Regions from separate parts of the Sporosarcina sp. SAFN-010 genome, predicted to be linked through region 3. Evidence: riboswitches for the same ligand, from Rfam matches in the RefSeq annotation. Region 3 holds a riboswitch; each other region holds the start of a gene.

Region 1 (3,361 bases), on a different contig from region 3:
CCGCATTTTAAAAGAAGCAGACATGATTGCGGCTGAGGATACTAGAAATACTGTGAAGTTATCGAATCACTTTGAAATTGACACGCCTTTCATGAGTTACCATGAGCACAATCTAGAGGTGGGGGGGAGAAAGATTTTAGAGTTGTTGGCAGATGGTAAAACCGTTGCGCTCGTGAGTGACGCGGGGATGCCTTGTATTTCAGATCCTGGTGCCGATATTGCAGAAAAAGCAATCGCAGACGGTTATGCAGTCGTACCTGTACCTGGGCCGAATGCAGCCATTAGTGCATTAGTTGCGTCTGGTATTCCTACACAGCCCTTTTTGTTTTTCGGTTTTTTAGATAGACAGAAGAAGAAGCGTCGTATTCAGTTGGAAGCGTTACAGAATCGACAAGAGACTTTACTCTTTTACGAGGCACCTCATCGATTGAAAGATACGTTGCGTGCATTGAAAGAACAGTTTGGACCGAATCGGCGTATTACACTTGCGAGAGAACTAACAAAACGTTATGAAGAATTTGTTAGGGGGACAGTTGAAGAGGCACTTAACTGGGCAGAATCAACAGAGATTCGCGGAGAATTTTGTTTAGTCGTAGAAGGTACAGATGAAGTGAAATCAGAAACTGAGGAAGTATGGTGGAGTGCGTTAACTCCGGTTGAACACGTTGAACAATTGATAGAACAAAAAGGATACACATCAAAAGAAGCAATTCGTGAAACCTCAGCCGATCGGGGTGTGAGTAAAAGGGAGATTTACCAGGCATATCACGTTGAATAAAAAAATAACATCTGTGCCTACTTGAATAGGCACAGATGTTATTGAAATAAAATCATTAAATCAAGACATTTTGTCTTCGATTTCAGCAATAAGTTGCTTAGCACCTTCAGGACTAAGAATCAGTTTACCATCGATGAGTGTTAAGTTGTCATCTGAAACTTCTCCAGTTACTGAACACGTCATGTTAGGCATGTATTTCTTCAAGATGATTTTGTCGTCATCCACATAAATTTCTAGTGCGTCTTTTTGAGCTATGCCGAGTGTCCGACGTAATTCGATAGGGATAACTACACGACCAAGTTCGTCGACTTTACGTACGATTCCAGTAGATTTCATATCAGGTTTCCTCCTAAAGTAAAATGGTGATTCGTCAGATTTCGACATTTTTCTCTTGTCTGTCTATTATCATACCAAGTCTTCCAATTAACGTCAATAGCGAAGCCTATAAACTATTTAATGAATAATAGATACATGAAAAACGCACATAAATGTGAATGAAAGTTGCAGATTTTGAGTGGCTAGAAAGTATTTTACATAAAACTTTCTTAAAATTAAAAAGAGGTTGACTTTCCGTGTTACTCACTTTATAGTTGAAAATAATTCTTGCACAATCGAATAGCAATACATCACTTTCTTATCCAGAGAGATCGAGGGGCAGGCCCTATGACATCTCGGCAGCGGGTTCATTACACATGAACACTGTGCCAATTCCTGCAAATGCTTTATGCATTTGGAAGATGAGAACGGAGATGGTTTCATATTATATTGAAGCCCTCTTTTTTCTCGTTCTAATGAGAAAAAAGAGGGCTTTTTTCGTTCAACCAAAAGAAAGTTCGATGACTGCGCTCATTGCTGCACAGAATCATTACAGTAAGAAAAGGGGGCCCAGCATGATTGAATTTAAACAGGCGGTTAAGACATTTAAACTAGGAAAGCGAGAGGTGACGGCGGTTAAGGACGTGAGTTTGTCCGTTGCACAAGGAGAAATCTTCGGAATTATCGGGTTTAGTGGTGCAGGGAAAAGTACATTGCTTCGACTCGTTAATATGCTGGAGCGTCCGACCACGGGTTCTATTCAAGTACAAGGAGTAGACCTAGCAACACTTTCTCAAAAAGATCTAAGAAAGCTTCGTCGTCGAATCGGGATGATTTTTCAGAACTTTAATTTGTTTACATCCCGAACGGTTGCAGGGAATGTGGCATACCCACTAAAACTTGGGGGCGTAGCGAAAAAAGAAGTGACTGCGCGAGTAGCAGAACTATTGGACTTTGTGGGACTGTCTGATAAAGCGAATGATTACCCGGAACAACTTTCCGGTGGTCAAAAACAGCGGGTGGGTATCGCAAGAGCACTCGCTACATCGCCTGATATATTAATTTGCGATGAGGCTACCTCAGCTTTAGACCCGGATACGACAGCTGACATTCTTAGACTACTAAAAAAAGTGAACAAGGAGCTTGGAATTACGATTCTACTGATCACACATGAGATGCATGTCATTCAAGAAATATGTGATCGTGTCGCTGTGATGGAGGATGGAGAAGTGATTGAAACAGGTTCTGTATTCGACACATTTACAAATCCACAGCATCCAACGACAAGACGTTTCATCCAGTCAGTACAACAGGATCGACCTTCAAATGCATTGCTTAAGGAGTGGCGTGCAAAGGGAGGGAAAAAACTGTATCGAGTGATTTTTAAAGGTGAAGTAGCTGGCGATCCAGTTCTCTCAAGGCTCACTCAAAAGTTTGGTGTGAATTTCAACATTGTTTATGGATCCATACGTGAACTGCAGGAGAAGTTTTTTGGGAATTTGTTAGTTTCATTCGATGGAGATGAGCAATCTGTAAGCCTACTAATTGCTTCATTGAAGGAAAGCGTAGAGATTGAGGAGGTTGCTGTTCATGAAAGTTGATTGGACCACATTTTGGCCAAGAATTATAGAGTCGACCGGTGAGACAGTTCTCATGGTCATTGCAACGCTCGTCTTTGGCTCAATATTAGGAATAAGTATCGGTTTACTGCTTTACGTAACGAGAAAAGGAAATATTTTAGAAAAGCAATGGGTGTTTCAAACATTGAATATCCTCATCAATATCATTCGCCCGATTCCCTTCATTATATTCCTTGTTGCATTAAGTCCTGTTACAAGGGCAGTTGTAGGTTCCACAATCGGAACGTGGGCGGCTATCTTTCCAATGACGATTGCAGCCTCTTTTGGAATCGCTAGGATTGTGGAAAATAACTTGGTAGGAATAGATCCTGGTGTTGTGGAGGCAGCTAAAGCGATGGGGGCAAGCCCTTTTCAAATCATTTTTACAGTTCTAATACCAGAGGCTCTCGGTCCTCTAATTCTTGGTTTAACATTTGTAACAATTAGTTTAATCGACTTCTCAGCAATGGCAGGTACCGTCGGAGGAGGGGGATTGGGACACGTCGCAATGACATACGGATATCAGCGTTTCGATGGAAGTGTCATGTTGGTTACGGTAGTCATTCTAATTATTCTTGTCCAAGTCGCTCAATGGATAGGAAACACGTTTTCCAGAAAGGTTATGAGACGTTAGTTTTTTGATCAAACA
Region 2 (3,361 bases), on a different contig from region 3:
GTCATTCGCGGCGACGTTGCGCCAACTCGTATTGGTAAACGCGTCAGCATTCAAGACTTATCTTGTCTACATCAAAGTCCTAACAACCCGTTAGTCATAGAAGATGACGTCACAATCGGTCATAAAGTTACGTTACATAGTTGTACGATTAAAAAAGGGGCACTTGTTGGGATGGGTTCAATCATACTCGATGGTGCCGTAATCGGAGAAGGTGCATTTGTAGGTGCAGGCAGTTTAGTTCCTCCAGGGAAAGTCATTCCACCTGGTATGTTAGCACTCGGTTCCCCTGCAAAAGTAGTTCGTGAAGTAACAGACGCAGACCGGGAAGATATGGAAAGAATCGTTGAGAGCTACGTAGAAAAAGGTCAGCATTACAAACAACTTCAAAACTAAGCTGTAAATAAGAAAAGCAAGGGCGCTTAAATCGGCTCCCTTGCTTTTTTGTACTTATCCTTTAAGTTGAGTAACTTCTTCTTTCAATGCAGAAGCCTTATCTGTACGCTCCCAAGGTAGATCGATATCCGTTCTACCAAAGTGACCATAAGCTGCTGTCTGCTTATAAATCGGACGACGTAGGTCGAGCATCTTGATAATCCCAGCTGGGCGGAGATCGAAATGATTTCTGACAAGTTCAACAAGACGACTCTCAGAAATATCACTTGTCCCGAAAGTATCTACAGAAATCGAAACGGGCTTAGCGACACCGATTGCGTACGCTAACTGCACTTCACAGCGATCCGCTAACTCTGCAGCGACAAGGTTCTTCGCTACGTAACGTGCTGCGTATGATGCCGAGCGATCGACTTTAGTCGCGTCTTTACCAGAAAACGCTCCGCCACCATGACGAGCATAACCGCCATAGGTGTCAACGATAATTTTACGTCCTGTAAGACCTGCATCCCCTTGAGGACCACCGATGACAAAGCGTCCTGATGGGTTGATGAAATACTTTGTTTCATCATCCAGCAAGTTCTTTGGAACGACAGTGTCAATGACGTGTTGTTTCACTTCACGCTGTAATTGCTCAAGTGTCACTTCAGGATGGTGCTGTGTAGAAATAACAATCGTATCGACACGGATTGGTTCGTTCTTTTCGTTATATTCAATCGTTACTTGTGTTTTTCCATCTGGACGTAGGTAGTCGAGTGTCTCTTCTTTCCGTACTTTCGTCAGTTGACGGGAAAGTTTGTGAGCCAGGCTAATTGGTAGAGGCATCAATTCTTCTGTTTCGTTGCATGCATAGCCAAACATGAGTCCTTGGTCTCCAGCACCAATTGCTTCTAGCTCTTCGTCATCCATCAAGCCTTCACGTGCTTCAAGTGCACGATCGACACTTGCCGCGATGTCAGGCGATTGTTCATCAATAGATGTAAGTACGGAAGACGTTTCGTAATCGAATCCGTATTTCGCGCGCGTGTAGCCAATTTCCTTTACAGTTTCTCGAACCACTTTCGGAATATCGACATACGTAGTCGTCGTAATTTCTCCAATAACGAGAACTAATCCTGTTGTAATTGTCGTTTCACACGCTACGCGAGCGTTCGGGTCTTCCTCGATAATCGCATCCAGAATCGCATCTGAAATTTGGTCACACATCTTATCAGGATGGCCTTCTGTTACCGACTCAGATGTAAACAGTCGTCGATTTGTCATATGATTTCCTCCTTCAGCCGCAAGTTTCCTTACAGCGAACTCGTGATACGGTACTCTCGTTTTCCCAGTTTTCGTCCCGCGCCTGAAGAGAAGCGTCGTTCAACGTTCACAAGGATAAAGGCAAACATATAGAAAAAGCCCTCCACTCACGTATTGCATACATGAGGAAAGGCATGAGTTTCATAGGCACCTTTCACTCTTATCGTCCAGGGTTTCCCCCTGCTTCAGGTTTGGCACCTTTTCATAGACAAGGACGTCCATGCAGGTTGCCGGGCATCATAGGGCCTGTCCCTCCGCCAACTCGGGATAAGAGTATCCGTTCATCTATCTATGCTACGAGAAAACGCAGTTCTTGTCAAATTTTTTTGTAGCTCTCACTTGAGTTTTGAATTAGTATAGTTTATTATTCTTAATGTGTTATACTAATTCAAAATAAGACAGCCCCAACATGGGCAATAATGAAAAGGACGGTATCTACCTATGATTTCAGCGAAAATAGATAATGGACTCAAAGAACTTCTTTCTGGTACTAATATTACATTACAGCCATCTGTACCTGTATTAGTCGAAAAAGCAGTTTCCCGAGGTGAGGCTACGCTTTCAGCAGATGGAGCCGTTACAGCGCAAACCGGGAAGTATACCGGCCGTTCCCCTAAAGACCGTTACATAACTGAAGAAGCTACTTCTAAAGATAAGATTGACTGGGGCTCTGTTAATCGTCCGATTTCAGAAGTTCACTTCGACAATCTATATAAGAAGGTTTTAAACCACCTTCAAGCAAAAGAGGAACTATTTGTATTTAAAGGATTTGCAGGAGCTGACAAAGCTTCACAACTTTCGATTCAAGTTATCAACGAATTTGCTTGGCAAAACCTTTTCGTTCATCAGCTCTTCATCCGACCTACTGAAGAAGAATTGAAGATGCACGAAGCACAGTTCACGATCCTTGCAGCACCATCATTCAAAGCTGATCCTGCTGTTGACGGCACGGATTCAGAAACATTCGTCATCATTTCACTTGAAAAACGCATCGTGCTAATCGGCGGTACTGAATATGCCGGAGAAATGAAGAAATCGATTTTCTCTGTTATGAACTACCTGCTTCCTGAAAATGGAATACTTTCTATGCACTGTTCAGCTAACGTTGGTGAAAAAGGCGATGCTGCACTCTTCTTCGGATTATCAGGTACTGGTAAAACAACACTATCTGCTGATGCAAACCGCAAACTGATTGGTGACGATGAGCATGGGTGGTCTGATCACGGAATCTTCAACATTGAAGGTGGATGTTACGCGAAGTGCATCAACTTATCACCAGAAAAAGAACCTGAGATCTTCGGTGCCATTCAATTCGGTACAGTTCTAGAAAACGTAGTACTCGATACTGAGTCACGCATTGCTGATTATGATGATACTACATTAACTGAGAACACACGTGCAGCATATCCGATTGAGAATATCGACAACATCGTTCTTCCATCAGTTGCTGGACACCCGGAAACCATCATCTTCCTAACTGCTGATGCGTTCGGTGTGTTGCCTCCAATCTCGAAATTGACGAAGGAGCAAGCAATGTATCACTTCCTAAGTGGATTCACATCGAAACTTGCTGGTACTGAGCGCGGAATTACGTCACCAGAAGCTACATTCTCTACATGCTTCGGTTCACCATTCCTACCACTACCTGCAACGGTTTATGCTGATATGC
Region 3 (3,361 bases):
CCTGAATACCATCGATAGGCTGAACAACCGCGTGCTTTGACTCTAGTAAGTCTGCCTCAACGAACTTGATAAGATCATGCAAACGCTCTAGTGGTTGATGAGAAAAAATAGGTTCTGTCCAAAACACACATATGATTGAACTTACACCCCCTTTTTTCAGTGTTGGATAATGGATTCTGTCAAAAACGTTCGTCTCCCCACGTGCTCTTCGGAAGGCGATGTCCGTAAACAAATCTGAATGTAAGTCGAAAACTTTCATAGAATCCTCCCTTATAAATATTCTAATATATTGGAATTTATACATTGTATCATATTTATCAATAGCTACTTTTACTTTTCCATAAAAAAAGCTTTGCACGTGGCAAAGCTTTTGAATCAATTTTTATTTTGCTGGTAAATGTTGAACCATTGTGACGTACGTAGATAATTCAGTACCAAGAATCGGATTATGCGGCGGTTTACCAGTTTGGTTCTTCTCTTGTTCAGCTCGAATCTTCGCCTTTTCGATTGCACGCTTTTCGCGCCACTCTGTGAAGTATTTTTCGTCTTCCCAAGTCGTGCAAACATGGAGTTCATCATGATCTTCAGTACTTTCTTTCATCCACAATTCCATCCGAACAAATCCCGGAAAAGTATGGACGGATTTTGGTTTTGCGAAGCGTTCCGCAACTTCGGCTCCTTTTCCTTTTTCGATACGAATCACGTTCACTGCTGTCATCTGGCTCATACGAGCGCCTCCTTTGTAGTTGGCAAATCCACTTTTTTTGAGATCATGTGTCACTGCAAACGTGCTAATGACTTCTTACTCAAGCATACGCCTACCCGAATCCCCAGACAACGCTCCCACCACTGAAATAGGGATTTCCCTTGGCTCAATTGTGTCTCGATTCCGATTAATTCTGCGATGTTACCGATTCTTTGCTAAATAATACCGATTGTTGCCAGGATGTTGCTGATTACCACTGCCGAATTGCCGATAACTGAGCACATCTTGCCGATTCTTCCACACAGCGGGATTGCCCAGCTTTCAACAAGCGAAGCGCTACCAATTAATCCCTAAAACCAGGTGAGTTGTGTCTTGATTCCGATTAATTCTGCGATGTTACCGATTCTTTGCTAGATAATGCCGATTGTTGCCTGAATGTTGCTGATTACCACTGCCCAATTGCCGATAACTGGCCCCTTCTTGCCGATTCTTCCACACAGCGGGATTGCCCAGCTTTCAACAAGCGAAGCGCTACCAATTAATCCCTAAAACTACATGAGTTGTGTCTCGATTCCGATTAATTCCACGATGCTACCGATTCTTTGCTGGATAATGCCGATTGTTGCCAGGATGTTGCCGATAACTACTACCAAACTTCCGATAACCGTCCCCATCTTTCCGATTCCTCCAACCGAAGGGCATATTGCCCTGCCCACCGCGATATGCTACACTTGCTTTAACTAAATGAACGACTCTTTTCTTATCCAGAGAGACCGAGGGACTTGGCCCGATGACGTCTCAGCAACCTGCTCACGCAAGGTGCTGCTGCCAACAGGGAAACCTGGCCGATGAGGAGAATTTGCGCTTAAGCAACTCTTCTCTGTTCGGGGGAAGAGTTTTTTGTTTGGCAAATTTTAGAGGAGTGATCCAAGTGGGTACGATTGAACGATTTACTGCACAAAAGGAACAGGTTATAAAGGAAGAACCACATAGCTCTGCAGGAGCCATGAAGCGTCATCAAACGTTTGCACGTGTACAGCAGGAGATCGATTACTTCGACCAAGGCGATTTACTTTCTAAAAAAGCGTTGCAAAAAGAACTGCAAGAGATTGCGGAATTGCAACGACAGGCTGACGAACTTGCACTGCAGATTCAAACACGCAAACAGAAGTTGCTCAAAGACACGTTCGGACCTGATGCGACTCAACTATTCAAATAACGCAAAAACCCTCTTCCCCACGAAAACTCGTGAGAAAGAGGGTTTTATTCATAACAAAACTATTTTTTCTTTGCCAATTCTGCAGGCACTTCTTCCCCGCCTCGATTGCGTAAAAACATGTAAAATGACGCGCCGAATATAATGAAATAGCCAATGAAGCTATAGACATCCGGAATTTGTCCAAGTAACACAAATCCGAGGATTGCAGAGAACACGACCGTGAAATAGTTGAACACTGAAATCTCTTTTGCCGGTGCGTATTTGTACGCAAGTGTAATCCCGAATTGACCAACTGTGGCGAACACTCCTGCTGCTAGTAAATACACGGTCTGTTGCAGCGACATGGGTTGATAGGTGAAAATCACGAACGGCAATAGCACAACGGTCGTGAATGTCGAGAAGTAAAACACGACGGTGTAAAACTGCTCACGGCCACCAAGTGCTCGTAATACGGTGTATGCACCACCTGCAAAGACTGCGGATAAAACACCAGCTGCATACGGAACAACATCGAGTGAAAACGATGGTTTGATGATGAACAACGTCCCGAGAAACGCGATTAAAATGCTATACAACTGAAATGGTTTTACATGCTCTTTCAAAAATATCGCCGCAAACACAATCGTAATGAACGGGCTCATTTTATTCAGCATATCTGCATCCGCAAGTACGAGATGGTCAATCGCATAGAAATATAACACGATGCCGATCGCACCGAGTGAAGAACGCAACAGCAACAAACGTTGGTTTTCACGCTTGCCGAACAGTCTTTCTTTGTAATGAATAACGAAGAAAAATGCAATGAACATTGATACGCCATTGCGGAAAATCGTTTTCTGCATCGTCGGGACATCCCCCGATAACTTCACGAATGCGGTCATAAGTGAAAATCCGAGTGCCGACGCTAATAGTAATAAAATTCCTTTGTTGCGATTTGTCATAAGAGCCTCCGGTTGAAAAACAATACAAGTCGTATCTTATCATACACCGATGACCGAATCAGTTATAACAAATCGCTCCATATATTGATGGCAGTCGCTAAAATCAGCACCGCAAGAATCCATTTCAGCACATTTGGATTCACTTTTTGTCCGAATTTCGCGCCGAGTGGTGCAGCAATGAGTGCCGCGACAATCAAGACAATCGCCGGTCCCCATAATACTTGCCCCGTCGCGATTTTACCTGTCGCAGAACCAATTGAGGAAATGAATGTGATTGCAAGAGATGAGGCAATTGTTATTCGGGTCGGGATTGCGAGTACCGTTAACATGATTGGAACGAGCACAAACGCTCCCCCCGCTCCAACAACTCCTGATGCTATTCCGACGACAAAGGCGAGTCCAGCCGCAAGCCACTTATTGAACATCACTTCACTCGCTGGTCGCTCCTCCACCTTTTTCCTTGGAATGAATAACAGAATTGCCGCCACCACTGCA
Region 4 (3,361 bases), on a different contig from region 3:
TTCACTTTTGTAAGCTTGCACGAGGGAATGGGCATGCGTGCCGCTCGCCTGGATACCGAATAGCTTGCCAGCGCGCACATTACTGGTTGCTTCTACGCCTCCAATTACTGCAGCACGAGCTCCCCAAACAGCCGCATCCATTTCTTGTGCACGACGACTACCGAACTCCATCACCACTTCGTCTTTCACGACTTGCTTTATACGACTTGCCTTTGTAGCAATCAACGTTTGGTAATTGACGATATTTAAGAGTGCCGTCTCAATAAGCTGCGCCTCTGCTAAGGTTGTTTCAACTCGCAGAATTGGTTCGTTTCCAAATACGGTTTCTCCTTCTTTCATGGAATAGAGATTCCCCGTAAAACGGACGTCCTTTAAATAATCGAGAAAATCTTCTTTATAGTGCAATTCGTTTTTTAAATATGCGATATCACTATCAGTGAATTTCAGATCTCTTAAATAATTGAGTACACGCTCTAGTCCGGCAAAAATTGCATAACCGTTTCCAAACGGCAATTTTCTGAAATACAGCTCAAAAATCGCTTTTTTGTTATGGATGCCTTCAGCCCAGTACGTTTCCATCATATTGATTTGATATAAATCTGTATGTAATGCAAAGCTATCATCTGTATAGTTTGAGCTCACACTAATTCGCCTCTTCCAATAGGTTATGTAGACCACTTATAACGTTACTTACCCTTTCTCGTCTTCCTTATAACTCATTCAGTTGACCATTCGTTAAATACTTCTGGTCCAACAGCTCCTCCAATAACACGTCTTAGCAAAACAAATCCCGCCCTTTAAGGATGCCCACTGAACTATTTCCAAACTATATGTAAGTATATCAAATTCCCCAGAGAAAGAAATCATCTGGTCCCTATTGCTTTCAATAAGAAGGCATGGTACTATCAGAATAATCATTTTTCAAACAATTCAATAAACATTTCTTATCAAGAGAGACGGAGGGACTGGCCCTACGATGTCTCAGCAACCAGCCATTAAGGCCGAGGTGCTAATTCCAGGAGGTGCAGATGCATCTCGAGATGAGAGCTGACTTCATGCAGTATGCGCAGAAGGCCCTCTATTAGTCATAAGAGGGTCTTCTTTTTGTATAAAATAGCCGGTTTTCGGCACTAAAGAAAAGGCGGGAATGAGATGACAACACAAACACAAACGGATTTGTTAACTGCACTCACTACGTTAAAGGCAAAAGAATGGGTGGACCTCACTCATACATTCGGTCCAACATCTCCACACTTCTTCATGTTTGAAGATGCTGAGTTCAAAACGCTTTTTAACCACGATGACGGTTTCTTTGCACAGCAATTCAGCTTTGCAGGTCAATACGGAACCCATATCGATGCACCCATCCACTTTGTCCGGGACACTCGCTACTTAGAAGAACTCGAGTTAAAAGAGCTCGTCCTTCCATTAATCGTTGTCGACAAATCGAAAGATGCGGAAGCTGATCATGATTTTACTTGTTCGAAAAACGATTTATTAGACTTCGAAAAAGAACACGGGACGATCGAAGCAGGCTCATTCGTAGCACTCCGTACTGACTGGAGCAAACGCTGGCCAGATTCGCAAAGTTTCTGCAATAAAGATGCAGATGGAAATAACAGAATTCCAGGCTGGGGATTGGATGCGTTGAAATTCCTTTTTGAGGACCGGGGAGTAAAAGCCGTTGGACACGAAACATTTGACACCGATTCTGCTGCAGACTTCCGAAAAAATGGAGCGCTCCATGGAGAATACTACGTACTTGAACAAGATACGTACCAAGTCGAACTCTTGACGAATTTAGACAAACTCCCGACAAAAGGGGCTATCATCTTTAATATCGTTCCAAAACCTGAAAAGGCATCGGGATTCCCTGTGCGCTCTTTCGCAATTCTCCCCTAACAAAAAACAAGCATTCTGCAGTTTTACACAGAATGCTTGTTTTTATTATGCTTTTTTCGATGCATGCATTTCTGTCATGCGCTCGTAGAAGTCCACGAAGTTGTCAACTACAGAATCCAAGAAGGCAACTGTCGATTCGTCTGTTAACTCATCTTGATCATTCAACTTCTGGTGAATAGACCCAATGTACACTTCATTGTTTGGCAAAATCAGTGGAGAAAGACCTGGGTTGGACAAAATCTCGCGTAAATGGATTTGCGCTCGCACACTACCGAACACGCCCATTGATGAACCTACGATGAATGCAGGCTTATCACGTAATGTCGCTTCTCCTCCACGGGATAACCAGTCTAACGCATTTTTCATAGCGCCAGGGATGGAGAAGTTATATTCAGGAACTGCAAATAACACAGCATCCGAATCTTTTACATTCTCTTTAAATGCACGAACATTTGTAGGCGGTTCACTTTCATGATCGACCGAAAACATTTCCACATCATTAATCGAAACTAACGTAATGTCCAAACGATCAGCATAACGTTTTTTCATGAAGTTCACCAATCTTTTATTGTAGGAAGTCGAGCTTGTACTTCCGATAATCGCTTTTACTCGTATTGTCATCTTAAGTAACTCCTTCTGATAATGAATTTCAATTACCATGTAAGGATAGCATATACTCATTTAACTCTTAACTATTTTGCTCATAACACTTGGACCATACAAAAACTGTCCCTTTCAGACTCTTATGAGCTTAAAGGGACAGTTTAAATTTGTTATATTACAACTTAAATCGACGAACCGTCTCCTGCAAACCTTGTGCCATTTCGGCCAATGTTTCTGAAGCAGCTGCGATTTCTTCCATGGAAGCAGTTTGCTGTTCGGCTGTCGCTGCAATATTCTCCGTATGATTTGCTGAATCCATCGCAATGGTAGCGGTCTGTTCAATGACTGCTGCAATACGTCCAGACTCCATCCGGTTTCTCTCGGTACTATTCGTTACATCTTCAATTTGAGCAGAAATGCTAGTAATCGCTTCGGAAATTTGTTGGAAGGTCTGTCCTGTCTCTTGAACGAGATTCGCTCCTTCTTTCACTGCTTGATTTCCTTTTCCAATAGCTGTGACGGAATACCCGATGTCTTCCTGAATCGCCGCAATGAGTGTACCTACTTGAGTAGCGGCGTTCGAGGATTGCTCTGCGAGTTTTCGAACCTCATCAGCAACCACTGCAAATCCTCTTCCGTTCTCTCCGGCACGCGCAGCTTCAATTGCTGCATTTAGAGCAAGTAGATTCGTTTGTTCTGCGACATCCGTAATCATTCCAGCAATTTTTCCGATTTCTGCAGATTTACTACCAAGCTGGTTGACATAATTGAAAGCAGAATCTGTTTCATGCTGAATGGATTCCATATGATTCACGACACGTGTCACTGATCCGGATCCTTCATGGGCAAGTTGAAC

What was found. Region 3 has a riboswitch for S-adenosylmethionine ahead of ACR65F_RS02740 (hypothetical protein). Riboswitches for the same ligand answer to the same signal wherever they lie in the genome.
Region 1: linked by a shared signal. The riboswitch ahead of ACR65F_RS15805 (methionine ABC transporter ATP-binding protein) and the one ahead of ACR65F_RS02740 (hypothetical protein) in region 3 are both predicted to bind S-adenosylmethionine.
Region 2: linked by a shared signal. The riboswitch ahead of metK (methionine adenosyltransferase) and the one ahead of ACR65F_RS02740 (hypothetical protein) in region 3 are both predicted to bind S-adenosylmethionine.
Region 4: linked by a shared signal. The riboswitch ahead of ACR65F_RS07470 (cyclase family protein) and the one ahead of ACR65F_RS02740 (hypothetical protein) in region 3 are both predicted to bind S-adenosylmethionine.

The regions. Positions count from the first base shown of each region.
Region 1 covers NZ_JBPFDS010000017.1:40,866-44,226, reverse strand. The annotation lists gene rsmI (16S rRNA (cytidine(1402)-2'-O)-methyltransferase) at 1-778, shown strand, start outside; gene abrB (transition state genes transcriptional regulator AbrB) at 839-1,114, opposite strand; SAM riboswitch class I at 1,410-1,522, shown strand; gene ACR65F_RS15805 (methionine ABC transporter ATP-binding protein) at 1,669-2,694, shown strand; gene ACR65F_RS15800 (methionine ABC transporter permease) at 2,684-3,346, shown strand.
Region 2 covers NZ_JBPFDS010000023.1:15,733-19,093, reverse strand. The annotation lists gene ACR65F_RS17145 (gamma carbonic anhydrase) at 1-393, shown strand, start outside; gene metK (methionine adenosyltransferase) at 448-1,653, opposite strand; SAM riboswitch class I at 1,850-1,966, opposite strand; gene pckA (phosphoenolpyruvate carboxykinase (ATP)) at 2,134-3,361, shown strand, end outside.
Region 3 covers NZ_JBPFDS010000001.1:568,394-571,754, forward strand. The annotation lists gene ACR65F_RS02725 (dipeptidase) at 1-259, opposite strand, end outside; gene ACR65F_RS02730 (antibiotic biosynthesis monooxygenase) at 383-727, opposite strand; gene ACR65F_RS02735 (hypothetical protein) at 1,258-1,380, opposite strand; SAM riboswitch class I at 1,464-1,561, shown strand; gene ACR65F_RS02740 (hypothetical protein) at 1,638-1,925, shown strand; gene ACR65F_RS02745 (DMT family transporter) at 1,985-2,866, opposite strand; gene ACR65F_RS02750 (sulfite exporter TauE/SafE family protein) at 2,929-3,361, opposite strand, start outside.
Region 4 covers NZ_JBPFDS010000005.1:1,779-5,139, forward strand. The annotation lists gene ACR65F_RS07465 (nicotinate phosphoribosyltransferase) at 1-642, opposite strand, end outside; SAM riboswitch class I at 942-1,047, shown strand; gene ACR65F_RS07470 (cyclase family protein) at 1,153-1,902, shown strand; gene ACR65F_RS07475 (NADPH-dependent FMN reductase) at 1,948-2,523, opposite strand; gene ACR65F_RS07480 (methyl-accepting chemotaxis protein) at 2,681-3,361, opposite strand, start outside.